Regions from separate parts of the Achromobacter mucicolens genome, predicted to be linked through region 2. Evidence: predicted binding sites of a transcription regulator. Region 2 holds the regulator's gene; the other holds the start of a gene.
The links. The regulator LexA, encoded in region 2, represses DNA repair genes until DNA is damaged. The targets are predictions, from matches to a motif close to ACTGTATNNNNATACAGT.
Positions count from the first base shown of each region.

Region 1 (5,761 bases), 350 kb from region 2:
CTGCCAGGTGCTTGCGCGACGCCTCGGCGTCGGGCTGGCCGGGCTGGTCCGTGCCATGGCCTTCCTCCGGCGCGTCGATGCTGTCCATCCGGATACGCCGCTGGCCGTCAGGCGCGCGCAGCGTCACGGTGTCGCCGTCCGCCACGTTCACAATCGTGCCGGTCAGCGTGAAGCTCCCCGGTGGCACACCACCCGCAGGCGCCACGGCCGACGGTTTGCCTGCGGCCGGCGCCGAGGGCTTGCCGCTTGCCGTCGGCCCCGGGCGCTGCGGCGCCGAATCCTGCGGTTCAAGCCAGTTCACGATGGCACCCGCCACCGCCAGAACCAGGGCAACGACAAGGGCGGTCAGCTTGCTGCCGCCACGAAAGGGAGATTTGGGGCGCATCACAACCAGCCGGACTTGCGGAACCGCCAGTACAGCACCGAGCAAATGGACGCGATGACGCCCAGCGTGATCGGATACCCCCACGGAGACTTCAGTTCGGGCATGAATTCGAAGTTCATGCCGTAGATGCCGGCGATGGCGGTAGGCACGGCCAGGATGGCGGCCCAGGAGGCCAGTTTGCGCGTGGTGTCGTTCTGCGCCGCCTGCCCGATCATCAGGCTGGCTTCAAAGGCGAACGCCAGCGACTCGCGCAGTGAATTGAACAGTTCATCCACCCGCAACACCCGGTCGGCCACTTCGCCGAAGTAGGGCCGCGCGTGCTCGTCGACGGCGGACATTTCGACCCGCGCCAGCCGGCGGCAGATCTCGGCCAGCGGCGAGACCACCGTATGGATGCGCAGCAGGTCGCGGCGTTGACGGTACAGCCTGCGGATATCCGAGTCCTTGGCGCCGCGGATCAGGAGCTTTTGCTCCGCGCCTTCGACGACGCTCTCGATCTTGACGGCCGCCGAGACATAACGGTCCACCAGCCAATCCAGCAGTTCGGACGCCACATAATCGCTGCCGCGCTTGAGCAGGTCGGGCGAGGCCTCCAGGCGCTCGCGCAGCGGGCTGTGGCCCGCCGTGGCGCCGCGCCGCACCGTGACCAGAAAGCCGTCGCCGATCAGGAACTGCGTCTCGCCAAAGATGGGACGTTCAGCCTCGACCTCGACCGTGATGGCGACGATCAGGATCATGTTGCCGTAGTCGATGATCTTGGGACGCCGGTGGGTTTCCAACATCTCTTCCTGGTTCTTGTCGCAGGCGCCCAGTTCGCGCGCCACCTTGGCAAGCGTTTCGGGGCTGGGGTTGCGCAGGCCGATCCACAACATGCTCTGACCCTGGCGCTGGGCGACGTACTGGCCGGCTTCTGCAAGGGGGACCTCGCGGTCCCGCCGTCCGTTCACGTAGGCGATCGATGCCACGACCTCGCCCTTGGGCGCGTCGGCGGCTTGTGCTTCAGTAGACATAGACTTCCTCGGACAAATCGATCCCTGCCGCGCAGCGTGTGGTTATCGGCCGATGATAGCCCAGCCCGCTGACGGGCCGCTGGCTCAGAAAAGGCTGCGCACCCGCTTGGCCACGTCGATGCGCGGGGCCTGCGGCTCGCGCGGCTCGGCCCGTCCGGGCGGCAGGTCGGGCAGCTTGGGCAGGTGATCAAAGAGCGGCAGCATCGCATTGGTGATGAACCGCGTGCGCGAGCCATAAACGTGCCGGTCGCCCATGCCCGTCTGCTGGTGCACGTAAAAGCGCTGCGGCACGACGAGTTGAAGCCGTTCCTTGGCCCGCGTCATGGCCACGTATAGCAGCCGGCGCTCTTCCTCGATCTCTTCGGCGGTGCCCGTGCTCATGTCCGACGGAATGCAGCCATCCACGACGTTCAGCACATACACCGCCTTCCATTCCTGGCCCTTGGCCGAATGGATGGTGGACAGGATCATGTAGTCCTCGTCGCGCAGCGGCGCGCCAGATTCATCACTGGTGGCGTCGGGCGGGTCCAGCGTCAGCTCGGTCAGGAAGCGCTCGCGCGACGGGTAGCCCGACGCGATGCGCACCAGCTGGTCCAGGTCGGTCTTGCGCACGCGCGCATCGTCGTACAGGCGCTCGAGCTGGCCGTTGTACCAGCGCAGCGCCAGGTCCACGTCGGCCGGCCACTTCAGGGTGGGGTCGCACAACGCGGCGTAGGTGTCTGCAAAAGCGCCCCACTCTTCCTGGGCCGCCGCGCCGGGCTTGAATTCGCGCAGCGTGCGCAGCGGCTCGGCCGAGGCGGACATGGCGTCCATCAGCTTGCCCGCCGTCGCCGGCCCGATGCCCGGCATCAGCTGCGCAACCCGGAAACCCGCCATGCGTCCGCGCGGATTCTCGGCCCATCGCAGGATCGACAGTAGATCCTTCACGTGCGCCGCTTCCAGAAAGCGCAGCCCGCCGAATTTGACGAACGGAATGTTGCGGCGGGTCAGCTCCAGTTCCAGCGCGGCGCTGTGGCTGGCCGTGCGAAACAGCGCCGCCTGCGACTTGAGCGTCGCGCCGCCCTCGCGCTGCGCAAGCACCTGGTCAGCCACCCAACGCGCCTGGCCGGCTTCGTCGCTGACCGTCACCAGCTCGGGCATCTGCGAGGACTTGCGATCGGTCCAGAGGTCCTTGGCATAGCGTTCGGTCGCCTGCGCGATCACCGCGTTCGAGGCGTTCAGGATGGGTTGCGAGGACCGGTAGTTGCGGTCCAGCGTGATGACGCGCGCAGGCGTTGGAAAGAGATTCGGAAAGTCCAGGATGTTGCGCACCGTGGCCGCGCGGAACGAATAGATGGACTGCGCGTCGTCGCCCACCACCGTCAAGCCCCGGCCGTCCGGTTTCATGGCCAGGAGGATTGCCGATTGCAGCCGGTTCGTGTCCTGGTATTCGTCAACCAGCACGTGATCGAATCGCGCACCCACGTCGGCCGCGATTTCCTCGTCCGACATCATCTCGGACCAGTACAGCAGCAGGTCGTCGTAGTCCAGCACCTGCTGATCCTGCTTGGCCGCGACGTACGCGCGGAACAGGTTCTTGAGCTCGTCCTCCCATTGGGCGCACCACGGAAACGAGGTCTTGAGCACGTCGCCCACGGGCGTCTGGCTGTTGACCACGCGCGAATAGATCGCCAGGCATGTCCCTTTGAGCGGAAAGCGCGATTTGGTGGAGGACAGGCCAAGTTCATGGCGCACCATGCCCATCAGGTCCTCGGCATCGCCGCGGTCGTGGATGGTGAAGGCCTCGGACAACCCGATGCGCTGGGCGCAGTCGCGCAAGAGCCGCGCGCCGATCGCATGGAAGGTGCCCGCCCACGGCAGCGACGGCGCCTGCTGCGACGCACGCAAGTTCATCACCCGCTGCAGCACCGATCCCACGCGCCGCTCCATTTCCAGCGCCGCGCGGCGCGAAAACGTCAGCAGCAGCATGCGCTGGGGGTCCGCCCCGTTCAGGATCAGGTGGGCCACGCGATGCGCAAGCGTGTTGGTCTTGCCCGACCCTGCCCCCGCGATGACCAGCAATGGGCCATCGTTGCCGGGCGCGCCGGCCACGCCGAATTCGGCCGCTTCGCGCTGGGCGGGATTCAGGTCGGCCAACGGATCGGGCCGCTCGGCAGCTCGCGCGGCGGCGCTGTCGTTGTCGGGAGTATGCGAAAGAGGATCTTGGTCTGGCATGTCGCGGAGCCGCAGCGCTGCGGCCGCAAAAAGGAAGGAGCCAAGGCTGGCTCCGGATGAACACTGTATATTTATACAGAATTTTTGCGAATCCGTCTGAACCGCCCCGGCGCCATGCCCGATTTCCCCCGCATCCTGACCGGCACCGCCTCCTGGACCGACCCCACCCTGCTGGCCTGCGGCCGCTTTTATCCGCCCGACGCCCGCAGCGCCGAATCCCGGCTGCGCTTTTACGCGTCGCGCTTTTCGCTGGCCGAGGTCGACTCCAGCTTCTACGCGATGCCCACGCCCGACAACGCGCACCGGTGGGCCACCCGCACGCCGGACAATTTCGTCTTCAACATCAAGGCCTTCCGGCTGTTTACCGGCCACCAGACGCCGCTCGCCGCCCTGCCCGGCGACATCCAGCGCGAATTGGCCGACTGGCCGGATCCGGTCATCTACCACGACCGAATGCCCGCCGACCTGCGCGACGAACTCTGGCGGCGCTACCAGTTGGCCATCGAGCCCTTGCGGATGCCGGGCAAGCTGGGTGCGGTGCATTTCCAGTTTCCGCCCTGGATACGGCGGGACGCCCGGGGCATGGCGCGCGTGGCCGACTGCGCGCGGCGCATGGAGGAACACCTGGTGTCCGTGGAATTCCGCCACCGCAGCTGGTTCGAGACCGCCAGCGCGACGGCGAACACGCTGGCCTTCGAGCGCGATCTGGGCGTGGTGCACACCGTCGTGGACGCGCCGCAAGGCTTTGACAACACGGTGCCTGCGGTCTGGGAAAGCACCCATCCGGACCTGACGCTGCTGCGCCTGCACGGGCGCAACGCGGCTACCTGGAACGCCTCGGGCGCCGCGTCGTCGGGAAGGTTCCAGTACGAGTACTCGGAAGCGGAACTGGCCGAACTGGTCGCCCGCTTCACCCGGCTGGCCTCGCAATCGGGACAGGCCCACGCGGTGTTCAACACCAACTTCGAAGACCAGGGCATGCGCAACGCCGCCGCCTTCGCCTCGGCGCTGACGCTGCCGGGCGTGTAAACGGGTATCAGGCTCCCGCCTTGGCGGCAGGCCGCGCCAAGGGCCGCGCCACTTCGGCCAGACTCTCCAGCAGCACCTCGAACTTGCGTGCGATGTCGTGCTCCGGCACGCAGGCGTAGCCCAGCAACAGCCCCGGCCGGCGTCCTTCGTCGTTTACGTAGTAGCGCGATAGCGCCCGCGTCAGCACGCCCTTGCTGCGGGCCACCTCGACCACGCGCAGGTCGTCCATGTCGGGCGGCAGGGTCAGCACCAGATGCAGGCCGGCCATGCTGGCGTCGCGATGCAGCCAGTCCGGTCCCAGCCGCCGCTCGATCAGGTTCACGAGCATGGCGCGGCGGCGGCCGTACAGCATGCGCATGCGGCGGATGTGCGCCGCGTAATGGCCTTCGGAAATGAACGTTGCCAGCGCCGCGTGCGTCATCAGGTGACCCTCGCGGTACAGCTCCGCGTGCGCGGCCTGGAATGCCGCGGTCAGCGGCTTGGGCAGCACCAGATAGCCCACGCGCAGACCGGGATACAGCGTCTTGCTGAACGTGCCCATGTAGATCACCGGCGCATCGGACTCCAGGCCCAGCAGCGACGCGATCGGCCTGCCCGAGAAGCGGAATTCGCTGTCGTAGTCGTCTTCGATGATCCAGCTGCCGCATTGCCGCGCCACCGCCAGCAGTTGCCGCCGGCGGGCCAGCGACATGACCGGCCCCAGCGGATACTGGTGCGAAGGCGTGACGAAGATGAACCGCGGCGGCGTGCCCACGGTGTCTGGCAGCCGCATGCCTTCTTCGTCCACGGGCAGGTGCACCGTGCGCAGTCCGTTGGCCTGCAGGATGGTGCGCGCGCCCCAGTAGCCGGGGTCCTCGACCCAAGCCGTTTCGCCCGCCTCGCCCAGGATGCGCGTGGTCAGGTCGATGGCCTGGTGCGAGCCTTCGGTGATGATGATCTGTTCGGGATCGCAGTCGATCGACCGGGTCAACGCCAGGTGCTGCGCCAGCGCCTCGCGCAGCGCCGGCAGCCCGCCGCCGTAGGAATACGTCAGCAGGTCCGGCGCGGGGTTGCGCCATAGCGCGCTGAAGATGCGGCCAAACTTCTTGTGCGGAAACTCGGTCAGGTCGGGCACCCCCGGCAT
Region 1 is NZ_CP123364.1:3,658,593-3,664,353, forward strand. Features, by position in the region: gene QEP15_RS16725 (thermonuclease family protein) at 1-388, opposite strand, end outside; gene QEP15_RS16730 (magnesium and cobalt transport protein CorA) at 385-1,395, opposite strand; gene QEP15_RS16735 (ATP-dependent helicase) at 1,480-3,609, opposite strand; gene QEP15_RS16740 (DUF72 domain-containing protein) at 3,724-4,638, shown strand; gene pdxR (MocR-like pyridoxine biosynthesis transcription factor PdxR) at 4,646-5,761, opposite strand, start outside.
Region 1: QEP15_RS16735 (ATP-dependent helicase) is a predicted target of LexA. The motif match lies at 3,672-3,689, and genes of this name have one in related genera.

Region 2 (5,761 bases):
TGACCGAACCCAAGAACGCCTTGCTCAAGCAGTTCCAAAAGCTGTTCGCCATGGAAGGCGCCGAGCTCGACGTGCGCCCGGCTGCGCTCAAGGCCATCGCCCGCAAGGCGCTGCGCCGCAAGACGGGTGCCCGCGGCCTGCGTTCCATCATTGAACAGGCACTGCTCGACACCATGTATGACCTGCCTTCCCAGGGCAACGTCAAGCGCGTGGTCCTCGACGAAAACGCCATCGAAGGCGAGGGCAAGCCCCTGCTGATCTACGCGGATGAAAATGCCGCGCCAGAGAAGCCGGAGCGCGGAGAAGTCCGCGACGCCGCCGCCTGATATTTCAAAAAAGCCCGTTCTAGTAACGGGTTTTTTTACCTAGGGCGCGCCTACATCCCCGATCGCACTTTTCAGCCGCCCGACATGGCCGCATACTGAAGGCGGTTCCAGGGCCTTTTTGGGGCCTTTTGGTGATCCAGGCGGCCGAGATCTTGAATTTTCGGCTATTGTTCCCATAACAGACGTAATTGACGAGTTTGCTCGGGTATTACCCGGGTGCCCCGTCCCCATACGCCGAGTCATACCGAGGAACCTCATATGTCTGCCAGCCAGACCCTGCCTTCCGACCCGATCGACCTTCCCCTGCTGCCGCTGCGCGATGTCGTAGTGTTCCCGCACATGGTCATCCCGCTGTTCGTCGGCCGACCGCGCTCCATCCGCGCGCTCGAGGTCGCGATGGAAGCGGGCAAAAGCATCATGCTGGTGGCCCAAAAGTCCGCCGGCAAAGATGACCCCACGCCTGAAGACGTCTACGAGATCGGCTGCGTCGCCGGCATCCTGCAGATGCTCAAGCTGCCTGACGGCACCGTAAAGGTGCTGGTCGAGGGTACGCAGCGCGCCCGCATCAACTCCATCGAAGACGCCGATTCGCACTTCACCTGCCAGGTGTCGCCGATCGAACCGGACGCCATGCAGGGCTCCGAAACCGAAGCCTTGCGCCGCGCCATCGTTGCTCAGTTCGAGCAATACGTAAAACTCAACAAGAAGATCCCGCCCGAGATCCTCACCTCGCTGGCTGGCATCGACGATGCTGGCCGCCTGGCTGACACGATCGCCGCGCATCTTCCCCTGAAGCTCGAGCAAAAGCAGAAGATGCTCGAGATCACGGGCACCTCTGAACGCCTCGAAGGTCTGCTCACGCAACTCGAAACCGAAATCGACATCCTCCAGGTCGAGAAGCGGATTCGCGGCCGCGTGAAGAAGCAGATGGAAAAGAGCCAGCGCGACTACTACCTGAATGAGCAGGTCAAGGCCATTCAGAAAGAGCTGGGCGAAGGCGAAGAGGGCGCGGACATCGAAGAGCTTGAAAAGAAGATCATCGCTGCCCACATGCCCAAAGAGGCGCGCAAGAAGGCCGATGCCGAGCTCAAGAAGCTCAAGCTCATGTCGCCCATGTCGGCCGAAGCCACGGTGGTGCGCAACTACATCGATACGCTCATCAATCTCCCCTGGAGAAAGAAAAGCAAGATTAACAACTCGATCAGCAACGCCGAAACGGTGCTGGACAACGACCACTACGGTCTCGAAAAGGTCAAGGAACGGATCCTCGAGTATCTTGCCGTGCAACAGCGCGTGGACAAGGTGAAGGCGCCGATCCTGTGCCTGGTCGGCCCTCCGGGCGTCGGCAAGACCTCGCTGGGTCAGTCGATCGCCAAGGCCACGAACCGCAAGTTCGTGCGCATGGCCCTGGGCGGCGTCCGTGACGAGGCCGAGATCCGCGGCCACCGCCGTACGTATATCGGTTCCATGCCCGGCAAGATCGTGCAGAACATGTCGAAGGTCGGCGTGCGCAATCCCCTGTTCCTGCTTGATGAAATCGACAAGCTGGGCATGGATTTCCGCGGCGATCCCTCGTCGGCCTTGCTCGAAGTGCTGGATCCGGAACAGAACCATACGTTCCAGGACCACTACATCGAGGTCGATTTCGATCTGTCGGACGTCATGTTCGTGGCGACCAGCAACACGCTGAACATTCCGCCGGCGCTGCTGGACCGCATGGAAGTGATCCGCCTGTCGGGTTACACCGAGGAAGAAAAGATCCACATCGCCCGCGACCATCTGCTGCCCAAGCTGATGAAGAACAACGGCGTGAAGGATACCGAGCTGACCGTGGACGACAGCGCGCTGCGCGATATCGTGCGCTACTACACCCGCGAAGCCGGTGTCCGTGCGCTCGAACGCGAAGTCGGCAAGATCTGCCGCAAGGTCATCAAGCAATTGCTGACCCAAAGCGATCGCGCCAAGGCCGAGGGCAAGACGCCGGAGGTCAAGGCGGTCAACGTCACGGCCGACAACCTCAGCGACTACCTGGGCGTGCGCCGCTACGCGTTCGGCATGGCCGAAAAGGAAAACCAGATCGGCCAGGTGACCGGCCTGGCGTGGACAGAAGTCGGCGGCGACCTGCTGACGATCGAAGTCGCGGACATGCCCGGCAAGGGCGTCATCCAGCGCACGGGTTCGCTCGGCGATGTGATGAAAGAGTCGGTCGAGGCGGCGCGCACGGTTGTGCGTTCGCGGGCTCGCCGTCTGGGCTTTGCCGATAGCGTCTTCGAAAAGCACGACATGCACGTGCACGTGCCGGAAGGCGCAACGCCCAAGGACGGTCCGTCCGCGGGTATTGCGATCACCACCGCCATGGTCTCGGCGCTGTCGCGCATTCCGGTGCGCGCCGACGTCGCCATGACGGGCGAGATCACGCTGCGTGGTGAAGTCCTGCCGATCGGCGGTCTGAAGGAAAAGCTGCTGGCCGCCCACCGCGGCGGTATCAAGACGGTTCTGATCCCGGAAGAAAACGTCAAGGACTTGGCGGAGATCCCGGATAACGTCAAGAACCACCTTGAGATCGTGCCGGTCCGCTGGATCGACAAGGTGCTGGAACTGGCCTTGGAGCGTCTGCCGGAGCCCCTGGCCGAGGAAGAAGCCGTCAAGGAGCCGCTGGTTGCCAAACCTGCGGAACCTGGCTCGACCGACCCGGTGATGAAGCACTGATGGCGTCTTGAACGCCGGGGCGCCCTCGAAAGAGGGTGCCCGAAGCCGAAAGGCGTCACCAGATCTTGTTGACGCCCGAAAGCAAAAAACCCCGCTCTCTGAGCGGGGTTTTCTTTTTGGTGGGCTTGCCTGCCAGTTTGGCCGGGTGGGGTGGGAGCGCCCGCCAGAGAACTGCAGCCTAGTGCAGCGCTTGCGTGCGGATGAGACCCACCGCAATGCCTTCCAGCGCAAATTCCTGATCGGCCTTGACCACGATCGTTTCGAAGTCGGGGTTTTCAGGCAGTAGTTCGATATGGCCGTTCTGGCGTTGGAGCCGCTTGACCGTGACGTCGTCGCCCAGACGGGCCACCACGATCTGGCCATTGCGCGCTTCAGACGCCTTCTTGACGGCCAGCAGATCGCCTTCGAGGATGCCCGCGTCGCGCATGCTCATGCCGCGCACCTTCAGCAGGTAGTCGGGGGCTTGTGCGAAAAGGCTGGGATCCACGCCAACTTCGCGCTCGACGTGCTCGGCAGCAAGGATGGGGCTGCCAGCTGCCACGCGGCCGACCAGCGGCAGGAGAAGCTGGGCGAGCGCGGGGATGGGAAGCGACGATTGCACCGGCGCGGCGGCGGCATCTTTGAGCCGGATGCCGCGTGAGGCGCCAGCCGTGAGTTCGATGGCCCCCTTGCGTGCCAATGCCTTGAGGTGGTCTTCTGCGGCGTTGGGAGAGCGAAAACCCAAGGCCTGGGCAATTTCGGCGCGGGTCGGCGGAAAGCCGGTGCGCGCGACCGTTTGCCTGATGAGGTCCAGGATTTGTTGTTGGCGATCCGTGAGTTTGCTGGCCATGGCGATGATCCGGTGTGAACGGACTGTACATATATACAGCGCCATTCTGGGGGACGTAGCGCAAAAAAGCAAGCGGGGCACGATGCCAATAAAAACGGGACCCGAAGGTCCCGTTTCGACTGCTGACGGCGCACTGCCGACGTGATTTACAGCACGGCTGCGATGCCGGCTGCCACCTTGTCGATGTTGCCGCTGTTCAGCGCGGCCACGCAGATGCGGCCGCTGGACACGGCGTAGACGCCGTGTTCTTCGCGCAGGCGGTCCACTTGGGCGGCGGACAGGCCCGAGTACGAGAACATGCCGCGTTGCTTGAGCACGAAGCTGAAGTCCTGCTTGCCGCCGTGTTCCTTGATCTTGTCGACCAGTTGAGCACGCATCAGGCGGATGCGATCACGCATGCCGGCCAGTTCTTCTTCCCACAGGGCAAACAGCTCGGGCGTGTTCAGCACCGTCGAGACGACCGTGCCGCCGTGCGTGGGCGGGTTCGAATAGTTGGTGCGGATGACGCGCTTGAGCTGGCTCAGCACGCGCGTGGCTTCGTCCTTGCTGCCGGCGACCACGGTCAGCGCGCCGACGCGCTCGCCGTACAGCGAAAACGACTTCGAGAACGACGAGCTGATGAACATGGTCATGTCCATGTCGGCGAACAGGCGCACGACTGCAGCGTCTTCCTTGAGGCCGTCGCCGAACCCTTGGTAGGCGATGTCCAGGAACGGGACCAGGTTGTTTTCCTTCACGACGGCGGCGATCTGCTTCCACTGGTCGGCGGTGGGGTCAGCGCCGGTGGGGTTGTGGCAGCATGCGTGCAGCACGACGATGGTCTTGGCGGGCGCGGCCTTCAGGTCGGCCAGCATGGCTTCGAAGTTCAGGCCACGGGTGGCGGCGTCGTAGTAGGCGTACGTGCCGACTTCAAAGCCGGCGCGTTCGAACAGCGCGCGGTGGTTTTCCCAGCTGGGATCGCTGATCAGCACCTTCGAGCCCGGCAACAGCTGGCGCAGGAAGTCGGCGCCGATCTTCAGGGCGCCGGTGCCGCCCAGGGCTTGCGTGGTCAGCACGCGGCCTGCGGCGGCCAGTGCGGAGTCCTTGCCCAGGAGCAGGGCCTGCGCACCGGCGTTGTAGCCGGCAATGCCTTCGATCGGAAGATAGCCGCGGGCGGCAGCGGCTTCGATGCGGGCGGTTTCGGCCTTGCGCACTGCGCCCAGGAGCGGGATCCGTCCCTGATCATCGTAATACACGCCCACGCCCAGGTTCACTTTACCGGGGCGGGTATCCGCGTTGTATTGTTCGTTCAGACCAAGAATGGGGTCGCGCGGCGCGAGCTCGACGGAATCGAAAAGGGTGCTCATGGGACTCTGATGAGGTGGGTGGACGCAGTACGAGGTGCTGTGGATAATGGGGGGTTTACCCTGGAACAGTCTAGCATGCCTAAGAGCGCAATAGACCCAAGCGCGGGGGCTCCCGCAGCAGGTCCGGGATTCGTCGATTTCCCTGACAGCCCCTTTCATCTCTACCAACCCTATCCGCCGGCGGGAGACCAGCCCACGGCCATCGCAGGGCTGACCCAGGGTGTCGAAGACGGCCTCATGTACCAGACGCTTCTGGGCGTGACCGGGTCGGGCAAGACCTACACCATGGCCAACGTCATTGCGCGCATGGGCCGTCCGGCGCTGGTGCTTGCGCCCAACAAGACGCTGGCCGCGCAGCTCTACGCCGAAATGCGCGAGTTCTTCCCGAAGAACGCGGTCGAGTACTTCGTTTCTTACTACGACTACTATCAGCCCGAGGCCTACGTGCCGACGCGCGACCTGTTCATTGAGAAGGATTCGTCCATCAACGAACACATCGAGCAGATGCGGCTGTCGGCCACCAAGAGCCTGCTCGAGCGCCGCGACACGAT
Region 2 is NZ_CP123364.1:3,308,343-3,314,103, reverse strand. Features, by position in the region: gene clpX (ATP-dependent Clp protease ATP-binding subunit ClpX) at 1-326, shown strand, start outside; gene lon (endopeptidase La) at 585-3,035, shown strand; gene lexA (transcriptional repressor LexA) at 3,214-3,864, opposite strand; gene QEP15_RS15070 (amino acid aminotransferase) at 4,011-5,210, opposite strand; gene uvrB (excinuclease ABC subunit UvrB) at 5,286-5,761, shown strand, end outside.